One region of the Halobacillus sp. ABD4_316 genome, then DNA from elsewhere that is predicted to be linked to it. Evidence: predicted binding sites of a transcription regulator. Region 1 holds the regulator's gene; the other holds the start of a gene.
What was found. Region 1 encodes NrdR, which represses ribonucleotide reductase genes. Its sites were predicted from a motif close to AACACNATATATNGTGTT; they were not measured.

Region 1 (6,811 bases):
GGTGCTCCTTGATCAGTCCATTGTTGCCGGTCTTGGCAATATCTATGTAGACGAAGCGCTGTTCCGAGCCGGACTTCACCCGGAGAGAATTGCCAATACATTGACGAGAGAAGAGGCCGAAAGCATCCGGGAAGCGAGCATCACTGTCATTCTGGAGGCGATTGAGCAGGGAGGCACGACGATACGCTCCTACTTAAACAGCCAGGGTGAAATCGGAATGTTCCAACAGCAGCTCCGTGTGTATGGAAAGCAGGATATGGAGTGCCTGAACTGTGGGACACCGATTGTTAAAACGAAAGTTGCCGGCAGGGGCACGCACGTCTGTCCAGTCTGCCAGCCGCTTCACGTATCTGAATAAACAGCCATATACTATCCCACTTCCATGTTAAAGGAGTGGGCGGTATGGGCATCGGGATGTTCATTTTTTTATTTGTGACAGCCGTGAGTGTCGACAGCTTCGGGATTGGCTGTGTGCTCGGGTTGAAAAAAGTAAAACTCGCATTCTGGGGCATTGTGGTGATTGCCTCTGTTTCAGGTATGGTTTTTCTTCTTTCCTCCTACTTTGGTCAGCTGCTCGTTCATGTTGTCAAACCGGAGATGGCGGAAAAGGCTGGAGCGGTGGCCTTAATTGCCATCGGCATTTATTTTTTAAGACAGTTTTTTAAAAAACATACTGAGGATCAGCAGGACCCCTGGCTGAACCCTGCAAAAGTTTTGAATGATCCGGTGACCGCTGATGTGGATAGGTCCGGAGGGATTCAAGGAAAAGAAGTGTGGCTGCTTGGAACCGCCCTCTCCCTTGATACTATAGGGGCGGGCATCAGCGGAGCGCTGATCGGTCTTCCCGTTCTATTGACGGGTGGGCTTATCGCTTCATCCACGTTTCTCATGCTTGGAACTGGGATGATGGCCGGTGCAAAACTGACGAACAGGGTGGAAAGCATCTCCATTCTCCCGGGGGTTCTATTAATAATCATCGGCTTGATCAAGCTATCGTAAAGGAAGGGTTTTATGACACTGGTCATTGGTTTAACCGGTAGTATCGCAAGTGGAAAAAGTACCGTATCCCGCATGTTCGATGAGTGGGAGATTCCTGTCATCGATGCGGATCAAATATCAAGGGATGTCGTCCGCCCCGGTGAGCCCGCCTATGAGGACATCGTACGGGTTTTTGGGAAAGACGTCCTTTTTGATGATGGAACACTGGACCGGAAAAAGCTCGGGAAGGTGATCTTCAGCAGTGAAGAACGAAGGAAAGAACTGAACGGCATCGTTCACCCTCGTGTCCGGGAAGAAATGATCCGGCGGCGGGAATCTTATAAAACAAAAGAAGCAGATGCTGTCGTCCTGGATATTCCCCTTCTATATGAGAGTGGACTGACGGATTATGTAGAAAAGGTGCTTGTCGTTGCGGTCGATGAGGAAACGCAGCTCCAAAGGCTGATGGAACGGGATGGCTCATCGAGGGAAGATGCGCAGGAGCGGATCGCTTCGCAGATTCCTGTCACCCGCAAAGCGGAAATGGCGGATGCGGTGATCGATAATAATGGAACAAAAGAGGAAAGCTTTCTCCAATTAAGAGACATACTTCACCGGTGGGACCTCGTATAATAACACGTCTGAGAAAGACGTGTTATTTTTGTGTAAAATTATTGAACCCACTTCAAAAGCGCTTACAATATGTTATACTATTCCTAGAAATGATCCAAAAAGTATATCATATATAGGGGGCTGGAACATCATGGGGAAAACAAAGATCGCCATTAATGGCTTGGGAAGAATCGGACGTATGGTATTCAGACAGGCGGCAGTAGATGATACCGTGGAGCTTGTGGCTGTCAATGCCAGCTATCCTGCTGAAACGATCGCTCACATGGTGAAATATGACAGTGTTCATGGACGATTCGACGGAGAAGTACGTACGATTCCTGAAGGGTTAATGGTAAATGGGAAGAAAATCAAGCTCTGTTCTACGAGAAACCCGGCTGAGCTCCCTTGGAAAGAGCTTGGTGTGGACATCGTAATCGAAGCTACCGGGAAGTTCCGTACGAAGGATGAGGCTGCTCTCCATCTGGATGCAGGCGCAAAAAAAGTCATCATTACAGCTCCGGGTAAGGAAGTCGATGCGACCATTGTGATGGGGGTCAATGAGGATTCCTATTCCCCTGAAACGCATGATGTTATTTCCAATGCTTCCTGCACGACCAACTGTCTGGCGCCGGTAGTCAAAGTGCTGGAAGATGAATTCGGTATTGAAAACGGCTTGATGACGACGGTTCATTCTTTTACCAATGATCAGAAGAACCTGGATAACCCTCACAAGGATCTGCGGAGAGCCCGAGGGTGTACACAGTCGATCATACCGACCTCCACAGGAGCAGCCAAAGCCCTGGGAGATGTCATTCCAAGTATGAAGGGAAAGTTGAATGGAATGGCTTTACGTGTACCGACACCGAACGTCTCTTTAGTGGACTTAGTCGTCGATCTAAAGAAAGCGGTTACGAAGGAAGAGTTGAATGAAGCGTTCGCATCTGCCTCACAGAGGGACATGAAAGGCATTCTGGAGTACAGCGATGAACCTCTGGTATCCATTGATTACACGACCTCTCCGTCTTCCGCCATCATTGATGGGCTGTCCACACAGGTGATGGAAGGCTCAAAAGTGAAAGTGCTTGCCTGGTATGATAATGAGTGGGGCTACTCCTGCCGCGTTGTTGATCTGGCCAAATATGTGGGAAAATTATTGAAACAGGAAAGGACGGCGAGAGTGTCTTAAAAGACGCCTCTGATTCCAGGTGAAGACTCTTCACGGCCCTTTTCAGGCTTCTTAAATATATCTTGCAAAAACGGGATAAACCCTTTATACTTTCTTTTGAACTTCTGAATTTCAAAAATCTTCATGTCTACTCAAAGGGTTAGGACCTCTCAGGACTAACTTTCCCCCGTGGTAGTACATGGCCGCAATTTCAGAGGGGAAGAAGTTAATGTACAAAGGGGGATCCGTTATGGATACAATGGGAAGACACGTAATTGCTGAACTATGGGATTGTAATGAATCAAAATTGAACGATATGTCGTATATAGAACAGGTTTTTGTTGATGCTGCACTGAAAGCCGGTGCAGAAGTGAGAGAGGTGGCTTTTCACAAGTTTGCCCCTCACGGTGTTAGTGGAGTTGTTATCATTTCAGAGTCACATCTGACGATACACAGCTTCCCGGAGCACGGATATGCAAGCATTGACGTGTATACGTGTGGAGACCGGATCGATCCGAATGTAGCTGCGCACTACATTGTGGAAGCTTTGGAAGCCGGCCGGAATGAAACGGTTGAAGTACCAAGAGGAATGGGTCCTGTAGAAGTCAAGGAAGCCCGTGCTCTGTAAACGCACAAAACGAGAAAGTCATGCAGAAGGTTCTGCATGGCTTTTTTTTCTGCTTACCTATTGGATCAGGCTGTCTGCCCTCTCCTTCTGTAAAACCGTTTCTAATTTTTTAAAGTCATGTTAAAATAAATTAAGATTATGTCGAATGGACTGAAGGAGTCAGATTAGTGAAAGCATTTATTTCCAGGTATCTCAGCACTCATTCCGAAACCAGTGAACAGCATAAGGACACGGCCCTTATCACACACTATTACAAAGCCAAGCATGATGAGGTTTTCCGCGCCGTGGAAGAAATGTTCCCTTCACCATCTGAGATCAAAGCCGTCTCCAGGGAGCGCGGAGAACTGACGATCACTTATAAAGGAAAGCGGCGGGCGTTTGTTGTCGCAACAATTATTATGGTCCGTCCGTTCCGCACGGCCGTGGACTTTTCGGTCACCACTGATTCAGGAGGCCCTGTGGATTTCGGCTACAGCCGTAATCTGATCGTGCAGTTCTATGAACAGCTGGACCGGCAGTTTACAGCTGTGGATCCCGGATGATCAGATGATGAAACGAAGACGATGTGGAGTTGATCAAAGGTGAAGTGTCCAAACTGTCACTACAAAAGCACGAAAGTGCTCGATTCAAGACCAATAGAGGAAGGTCAGACAATCAGAAGACGGAGAGAGTGTGAACAGTGCGGCTTTCGTTTTACAACGTTTGAGCGGATTGAAGAGGTCCCTCTGATTGTCGTGAAAAAAGAGGGAACGCGGGAGGAATTCAGCAGGGAAAAGTTGATGCGTGGGTTGATCAGAGCCTGTGAAAAGCGTCCGGTTGAAGTGGAAAAGCTTGAAGCCGTTACGCTTGATATTGAAAAGGAACTGAGGAACCGCGGCGTTTCAGAAGTGCTGAGTGAGGATATCGGTGAAATGGTCATGGGCCGTCTCTCCGAAGTTGATGAAGTGGCCTACGTCCGGTTTGCGTCCGTTTACCGGCAGTTTAAGGATATAAACGTATTTATTGACGAATTGAAGGAATTAATTAAAGATGATCATGACGAATGAGCCTGAGCCGGCTCATTTTCTTTTTCATAGATTTGGATGAACGAAGGAGGTGTAGACGATGAATCATTCCATTGGCAGACTGCTGCCTGTAGACGGTTTTAAAATCAGGAACGGCGGAGAAATGCCTCGAAATTTTCATCGTTCGTTATCCCATCTATACCAACCGATTGTTGGACGTCTGGCTGTATCTCTCTACCATATACTGCTTTCTGAAGCGGATCTTGCGGATCAGGATGCGATTCAGACCCACCATTCATTGATGGCTTACCTTTCCGCTCCTCTGGATAAAATTTATGAAGCCAGGGGGAGGCTGGAGGCTCTTGGATTGCTGAGAACGTTTCGGTCGAACGAAGAGAGCGATCAGACCGTCTATATATATGCGGTCCATCCCCCTTTTACGCCGGAGGAATTTTTCCAGGATGACATGCTCGCGCTTCTCCTGACCCATGAGTTGGGTCAGGAGAAGTATGAACAGGTAAAAAGCCGATTTGTTAAGCCCGAGCCTTCGGTGGAAGGATATGAAGAAATCACGGCTTCTTTCGACGAAGTGTTTCATCATAAAATGATAGAGTCTGTGCAGAGGGAAACCGAAGTGATTGCGGAGCAGAAGCGTTTTCAGGAATACCGCGGTCCACGAACCTCGGAAAGCCGCGTCGATTTCACCTGGCTCCGCCAAGCCCTTCAGAAGAGAATGTATCCAAGTGAACGGATTTTGACGGGGCGGAATAAGAAACTGATCATTCAGCTGGCGACGTTGTATGATTTGTCCAACGTGGAATTGGAAAAAGCGGTGACATGGGCTATAGATGAAAATCACTGCTTGGTCGAGGAAGAGTTTAAGGCTGCCTGTCACGATTTTATGAAAGAAGAAAAAAATGTACAGCCCGCCTCTGTCGATGATCGTGAGAAATGGGCCTCTATGGAAAAAGAGACGACAGGATCCAAGGAAGACCAGTTTGTTGAAATGCTCGAGCAGATTTCTCCGAGGGAGCTCCTTGAGGATTTGTCCAATGGCAACCGTGCATCGGAACAGGATTTGAAGCTGATCCGGGATGTTATGACCGAACAAGGCATCACAGCCGGGGTTATGAACGTGCTTGTCCATTATGTGATGTTGAAAACGGATATGAAACTGTCGAAATCCTACATGGAGAAAATCGCCAGTCATTGGGCGCGTAAAAACGTGACCACTGTGCGCCAGGCCATGAATCTGGCCAAGGCAGAACATCAGAAATATCAGCAGTGGGGCCGTCAGAAAACACAGAAGCGGACTTCCCAAAAAGACGAAGTTATTCCTGTCTGGTTTAATAAACAGGAAGAGAAGCAGCCTGCCGCCGCGTCTGCTGAGCCTCAGGTCGATAAAGAAGATATCGCAGCCAGAATCGCGAGGCTGACCAATAGAGGAAACTAGAGTAAGGGGTGAATGGAATGGAGCCCATTCAGCAATCGTTGAAAAAATGGATGAAAGATAACAAGCAGTTTCAGCAGCGCTACAATCAAATGAAAGCGGAAGTCCTGGGCTCTGCTGAAGTCCAGCGTCTGATGCATGAAAATGAAGGCCTGGATGAAAAAGCGGTGGAGAAGCATTTGATCAAGCTTTATGAATACCAGACCCAATCGAAAAACTGCGAAAAATGTCCGTCGAGGGAGGGGTGTATCAACATCCTGCCCGGATACGTTCCATCGTTGGAGGTGGAGGGAACCGACATCAAACTGATTTATGATAAATGCAGACGCCAGCGTTCACAGGAACAGCAGTCGTATCAGAAATCATTGGTAAGCAGCCTGCATATGCCGAGAGAAATCCTGGAAGCATCGCTGGAACGAATGGATCTGGAAGACCCCGACCGCGGAGGGGCGGTAGCGCAAACCGTCCAGTACATTGAAACGCTCGGGGATGAGCTTCCTGCAAAAGGCCTGTATTTCCATGGACCGTTCGGTGTAGGGAAAACGTATTTCCTCGGGGCCATTGCCAATGCTCTCAGTGACAAGCAGATCCCATCGATGATCATTTATATGCCTGAATTTGTAAGGGAAATGAAATCATCCATCAAAGATGATTCCCTCAATGATAAAATTACCGCCTTTAAGGAAACGCCGGTGTTAATGCTGGACGATATCGGAGCAGAATCCCAGTCGGCCTGGTTCAGGGATGAGATATTAGGCAGTATCCTGCACTATCGGATGATGGAGCGTCTGCCCGTCTTTTTTACGTCCAACTATACGCTGAACGAACTTGAAAAAGTGTTGATGACAAGCAGCCGCGGCGATGTGGAACAAGTGAAAGCCAAGCGGATTACCGAACGGATCAAACAGCTGAGTGAAACGGTTTATGTCGGCGGTCAGAACAGACGTTCATAAATCTTTGCGAACAGGAAGGTC
Region 2 (6,811 bases), 280 kb from region 1:
AGGCATTGAATGCACTGGCTGCTTCGGTCGCTTTGTCGTCCATAGGGAAGCAGGGATTGAAAAAGATGGCGGCGATGAACATTAAGAAGACGTTATACATGAAACAACAGCTTCAATCCCGGGGCATCGAAGTTTTGTATAAGGGAGCCTTTTTCAATGAACTGGTCATCCGCATGAAGAAGCCTGTGAAAGAGATCAATCAGCAGCTTCTGGAGAAAGGATTTATTGGTGGGTATGACCTTGGACGTACAGATGAACGTCTGGCAGGCTGTATGCTGATTGCGGTTACAGAAATCCGTACAAAAGAAGAAATCGACACCTTCGCAGGGGAAATGGGGGATTTGAATGGCTAACCAAGACTTTCCATTGATTTTTGAATTGAGTCAGGAGAGCCGCACTGGGTTCAGTCTTCCTGAACTGGATGTGCCGGATACCGATATTGATGAGATGTTTGAAGATAAGTATGTGAGACAGGACGCACCTCATCTGCCGGAAGTCAGCGAGCTGCAGATTATGCGGCATTACACAGGTCTGTCCAAACGTAACCACGGGGTGGACTCCGGGTTTTATCCTCTTGGATCGTGTACGATGAAATACAATCCGAAAATGAATGAAGATGTAGCCAGACTGGCCGGCTTCAGCCATATCCATCCGTACCAGCCGGAGGAAACGGTTCAGGGGGCGCTCCACCTCATGTATGATCTTCAGGAAACGCTCGCGGAAATTACAGGTATGGATACCGTCACGCTTCAGCCTGCGGCAGGTGCTCATGGCGAATGGACAGGACTTATGATGATTCGTGCCTTCCATGAGGCTAATGGTGATCATCAGCGGACAAAAGTCATTGTGCCTGATTCGGCCCACGGTACGAACCCTGCCTCTGCTACGGTAGCTGGGTTCGAAGCCGTGACGGTAAAATCAGACGAGCGGGGATTAGTGGACCTTGAAGACCTGAAGCGTGTCGTAGACGATCAGACAGCTGCACTGATGCTGACAAACCCGAACACGCTCGGTCTGTTTGAAGAGGATATTGAGGAAATGGCGGCCATCGTTCATGAAGCGGGTGGCAGACTGTATTACGACGGCGCCAATCTGAATGCTGTATTAGGGTATGCAAGGCCGGGAGACATGGGCTTTGATGTTGTCCACTTGAACCTGCATAAGACTTTCACAGGCCCTCACGGTGGCGGTGGTCCGGGATCAGGTCCTGTAGGTGTAACGGCAGAGCTTGAGCCGTTTCTTCCCAAGCCGATCCTTACGAAAAAAGACGGCTGGTACAGATTCGATGATGATCGTCCACGTTCCATCGGCCGGGTGAAGCCCTATTATGGGAATTTCGGAATCAATGTGCGGGCCTATACGTACATCCGCACAATGGGACCGGAGGGATTGAAAAAAGTAAGTGAATACGCCGTTTTGAATGCCAACTATATGATGCGCAGACTGCAGGAAGCATTCGATCTTCCTTTTGACAGGCACTGTAAACATGAATTCATTCTGTCGGGCCGCCGTCAGAAAAAACTCGGCGTACGAACACTGGATATGGCTAAACGCCTGCTTGACTTCGGCTATCATCCGCCGACGATCTATTTCCCGATCAATGTGGAGGAAGCGTTGATGATTGAGCCGACGGAAACGGAATCCAAGGAAACTCTTGATGACTTTATCGATCGTATGCTTCAAATAGCCAAGGAAGCAGAAGATGAGCCGGAGACGGTTCAGGAAGCTCCTCATACGACGATTGTCAGCCGGATGGATGAAACCCAGGCAGCAAGGAAGCCTGTTCTCCGCCACCCGATGGAATAGAGAAAAACCGGCCCCCTTCGTGGGGAGCCGGTTTTCCTGTGTTGTGATATTTTTCGTTATTTCTTCGTCTTAATTTTGCCGGTCCATTTCTTGAAGCCACCTTCAAGCATGTTCAGGTCGTTGTACCCCTTCTTATGAAGGGTCATTGCCGCACGTGCAGACCGTGCGCCGCTCTGGCAGTACAAGTAGACGGGTTTGTCCTTGCGGATTTCCACGAGTCTGTTGTTCAGCTGTGAGAGCGGAATATTTCTCGCTCCGAGGATGTGACCCCCGTCAAATTCCTTCGGTTCACGGACGTCAATCAGCTGAGCTTTGCGGTAACCTTGACGGAATTCTTCTTCAGATATCGTGTTCAAGATTTTTCTTGTTTTGAAGAATCTATACAAACCGAAAGCAATAAGTAGAACAAGTGCTCCGAGTAAGATCCATAATTCCATTTTCATTTCCCCCCTGTTTTCTCTATTCTTTTATCTATTATAGAAGGGAAGGGCGGGTATTTCAAAAAAATTTTTCTTCCTGCCTGAAAAAAATGCCGTTTTGGAGGGGATTATATCGATTTAACAGATGCAAGACAGGAAAAATCGAAAAAAAAAGACATGAGAGGTGCTTTCCTCTTATTCCCTGCTTTTTTCTAACTGTATCTTACGATTTTCTGATTGACAAAATTCAACACATTCGTTCAATAACACAATATATGGTGATCGAATAATAAACAAACACAATATATTGATTAAAAATCTGTATATGTGGTATGTTACATATATCAATTATGGAATTGGCTTTTTCAAGATAAGGGAGAGATGCGAACATGCAGACGACAACTTCTAAAGATGTGCATACAAAAATCAACATAGACCGGCTGAATGCCGATATCAAACAGTTCCCACAGGTCCACCCGGTAACGGACAACATGTCCATTACCCACAAAGGGGTATCCAGGCTTGTCATGCTCGACCGTTATGCGTTTAAAGATACAGAAAAGCTGACGTTGTCCGAAGGGGATTTTGTCGTACTTACAGTAAAAGACGATCCGAAGTTTCCGGCTCGCGGATTCGGTTTCATTCAGTCCGTTGACTGGCAGACCCACGAAGCGTTTGTAAAAGTGGAAGACGAGTTCGTGAACGTTCTCGACCGTGAGGAAGAAAGAGAGACCGGCGTCATTAAAAGAAATCTTGATACCATCGATAAACCGCTGGAAGTTTATTATGAACAAATTGCTTTACGAAATGCGACAGGACTCTCAGAGGTGGAAACAGATCCGGAAAGACAGGCGCAGAGCTTTGAGGAATTTTACGAGGAGTTATCCAGCCTGAATTTCATACCTGCCGGCCGTGTGCTGTACGGAGCAGGTTCCAATACGGATGTGACCTACTTCAACTGCTACGTGATGCCTTATATCCAGGATTCACGGGAAGGCATTTCGGATCACCGTAAACAAGTCATGGAAATCATGTCCCGTGGCGGTGGTGTCGGGACGAACGGATCGACCCTGCGCCCGAGGAACACGCTCGCCCGCGGGGTGAATGGGAAATCATCCGGTTCCGTTTCATGGCTGGATGATATTGCTAAGCTGACCCACCTGGTGGAGCAGGGGGGATCCAGACGTGGTGCCCAGATGATCATGCTGGCAGACTGGCATCCAGACATTCTTGAATTCATTATTTCCAAGATGCAGAACCCGCGTATCCTCCGTTTTCTTATTGAAAATACGGAAGATGAAAACATTAAACAACTGGCGAAGGACAAGTTGAAATTCACGCCGTTGACCGAAGTGGAAAAAGACCTTTATCAAAGTGTCGTCAATTACAAGCACATTCAGGGTCAGGGTGGTTTTACAGATCAAAGCGTGCAGGAAGCACAGGAAAAACTGGCCCTCGGCGGGACGTATTCCGTTCATAATTCAGAATTCCTGACAGGAGCCAATATTTCCGTCTGTATCACGAATGAGTTCATGGAAGCTGTGGAAAATGATGACGAATACCAGCTTCGTTTCCCTGATGTAGAGAATTACACGGGAGAGGAAATGAACGCCTATAATGAAGAATGGCATGAGAGCGGCGATGTACGCGAGTGGGAAAAACGCGGCTTCGGTGTGCGGGCCTACAAATCCATTAAAGCGAAAGAGCTGTGGAATCTGATTAATGTCTGCGCGACGTATTCAGCAGAACCGGGAATCTTCTTTATTGATAATGCCAACGAAAAGACAAATGCGACAGCTTATGGACAGAAGGTCGTTGCGACCAATCCATGCGGGGAACAGCCGCTTGCGCCATATTCCGTCTGTAACCTGGCGGCCGTAAACCTGGCGTCTGTAGCGGATAAGGAAAATAAAACGGTCGATTTTGAAAAACTTACACAAACTGTTACACGTGGTGTCCGTATGCAGGATAACGTGATTGATGCTACTCCTTACTTCCTGGAGGAAAATAAAGTACAGGCCCTTGGTGAGCGTCGTGTAGGCCTTGGTGTCATGGGTCTCCATGATCTCCTGATCTATTGTGAAACAACCTATGGTTCAGAAGAAGGCAACAAACTGGTGGATGAAATTTTCGAAACGATCGCTGTCACAGCCTACCGCGCATCCATTGAACTCGCGAAGGAGAAAGGCAGCTTCCCGTTCCTTGTCGGAGCCACGGATGAAGAAACACAACAACTTCGTGAGAACTTCATTCAGACAGGGTATATGAAGCAGATGCCGGAAGACATTCGGCAGGATGTTCTCACTTATGGAATCCGTAACTCCCACCTGCTTACTGTAGCTCCAACCGGAAGTACAGGAACAATGGTAGGAGTAAGTACAGGTCTTGAGCCATACTTCTCCTTCTCCTACTACCGCAGTGGTCGTTTAGGCAAGTTTATTGAAGTGAAGGCGGATATCCTTCAGGAGTATCTGGATGCACATCCAGAGCAGGATCCGGAGCAGCTTCCTGAATGGTTTGTGACGGCGATGACGATGTCTCCGGAAGCTCATGCGGATACACAGTGCGTCATTCAGCGCTGGGTCGACAGCAGTATTTCCAAGACGGTCAATGCACCCAAAGGATATACGGTCGAACAAGTGGAAAGCGTCTATCAGCGCCTGTACCGGGGCGGTGCGAAAGGTGGTACCGTGTACGTGGATGGGAGCCGTGACAGCCAGGTGCTTACTTTGAAAGCTGAGGAGAACGCTTTTGATGGAGAGCAGACGGAACTGTTTGAAGATGACAAGCGTCCACGTGTTGTCCTGGTCGATACCGTTCATGAGCTGGATAAGACGAACGTGACGATTGGATCGGAAGTCGGCGACACATGCCCGGTCTGCCGTCAAGGAACCGTGGAAGACATCGGCGGCTGTAACACATGTACCAACTGTAATGCTCAGTTGAAGTGCGGTTTGTAATAACTAAAAAAACAGTCCTTCAAATCTGAAGGACTGTTTTTTTATGTTAAACAGCGGCTGCTTGTATCACATAAGAAACTAGTGTATCATTTTTCTATGTAGTCATCAGCAGATCACAAGCGTTATATCTACATAAAGACAGGGTATTGGAGGTTCATCATGCCAACACCAAGCATGGAAGATTATATTGAGCAAATTTATATACTCATTGAAGAAAAGGGTTATGCCCGCGTCTCGGATATTGCTGAGAACCTGGATGTTCACCCGTCTTCCGTGACGAAGATGGTCCAGAAACTCGATCGCGACCAGTATTTGAATTATGAAAAGTACAGGGGATTGATTTTGACTCCGAAAGGGAAAAAAATCGGGAAGCGGCTGGTGTATCGTCATGAGCTGCTGGAACAGTTCCTGGAACTGATCGGTGTAGATAAGGAAAACATCTATGAGGATGTCGAAGGTATTGAGCACCATATGAGCTGGAATTCCATCGACCGTATCGGCGACCTTGTCCAGTTCTTTGATGAGAATAAAGGGTATGTGGAAGCTTTGAGAGAAGTGCAGAAGAAAAACGAAGACCAGAATAACGAATAGAGTGCCTGAGACACGGATGTCCGTGTCTTTTTTTTATGTCCAACCGGCTCGTGGCGGGAAGTTATGAGGAAGGGGGAATTCTGCCACCTGCGTTCTATTTAGTGGACCCGCTGTTTATAATGAATTAAAGCGGGGTGAAGCGTGGTGAAAGTAGATGGGGTGTTTTCCGGAGGCGGGGTGAAGGCACTCGCTTTTATAGGAGCCGTCGAGGAACTACAGAGCCAGGGCTATGAGTTCAGACGTGTTGCCGGTACCTCTGCAGGAGCAATTCTGGCGGCATTAACGGCAGCGGGGTATACAGCCGGGGAAATCAAATCCCGTCTGATGTCCATATCCTTTGGAGAGATGATCCATGTTCCACTGACAGACCGGGTCTTCCCTTTTATGAAATGGCTGTTCCTCTATTATCGTCTCGGCCTTTACAACGGGGCGCAGATGGAAACCGTACTGGCTCAGTGGCTGGAGGAAAAAGGGGTGCGTACGTTCGCAGATCTCCGGCCCGGATCGTTGAAGATCATCTGTTCGGATCTTACTTTAGGGAGAATCGTCGTCCTCCCCGATGACTTGAAGAGTACTTATGGCATTGATCCCGCTACATTTTCCGTGGCAAAAGCTGTAAGAATGAGCTCGAGTCTTCCATACTTCTTTATTCCTGTGAAGATTCATGGAAAGCGTGGGAAATCGGTGATCGTCGATGGAGGGGTCCTTAGTAATTTCCCATTGTGGATATGGGAAAAGCAGGATGGATGCCGGACGAGACCGGTAATCGGCTTAAAATTAAGTGATGAGCCGGATAAGCTTCCTGAACAGAAAATCAGAAACGCCATCCAGATGTTTCATGCCTTGTTTAAAACGATGCAGCGGGCTCACGACTCCCGCTACATTTCAAAATCCATCAGTAAGGATATTCTTTTCATACCGGTAAGCGGCATAGAAACCACTGATTTTCATATGACGAATGAGGAAAAAGAAGATTTGATGAATTACGGACGCCAGCATGCATTGGAATTTTTAAAAAGATGGACAAAATAAAAT

Region 2: a site for NrdR is predicted at 2,491-2,508, ahead of ACXAJH_RS05130 (vitamin B12-dependent ribonucleotide reductase). Genes of this name have one in related genera too.

What each region holds. Positions count from the first base shown of each region.
Region 1 covers NZ_JBSWZA010000001.1:1,230,969-1,237,779, reverse strand. The annotation lists gene mutM (DNA-formamidopyrimidine glycosylase) at 1-358, shown strand, start outside; gene ACXAJH_RS06700 (manganese efflux pump) at 403-999, shown strand; gene coaE (dephospho-CoA kinase) at 1,012-1,611, shown strand; gene ACXAJH_RS06690 (glyceraldehyde-3-phosphate dehydrogenase) at 1,742-2,776, shown strand; gene speD (adenosylmethionine decarboxylase) at 3,006-3,383, shown strand; gene ACXAJH_RS06680 (cytosolic protein) at 3,551-3,925, shown strand; gene nrdR (transcriptional regulator NrdR) at 3,965-4,429, shown strand; gene ACXAJH_RS06670 (replication initiation and membrane attachment family protein) at 4,488-5,840, shown strand; gene dnaI (primosomal protein DnaI) at 5,858-6,790, shown strand.
Region 2 covers NZ_JBSWZA010000001.1:946,569-953,379, reverse strand. The annotation lists gene gcvPA (aminomethyl-transferring glycine dehydrogenase subunit GcvPA) at 1-353, shown strand, start outside; gene gcvPB (aminomethyl-transferring glycine dehydrogenase subunit GcvPB) at 346-1,806, shown strand; gene ACXAJH_RS05135 (rhodanese-like domain-containing protein) at 1,863-2,243, opposite strand; gene ACXAJH_RS05130 (vitamin B12-dependent ribonucleotide reductase) at 2,615-5,185, shown strand; gene mntR (transcriptional regulator MntR) at 5,345-5,776, shown strand; gene ACXAJH_RS05120 (patatin-like phospholipase family protein) at 5,918-6,808, shown strand.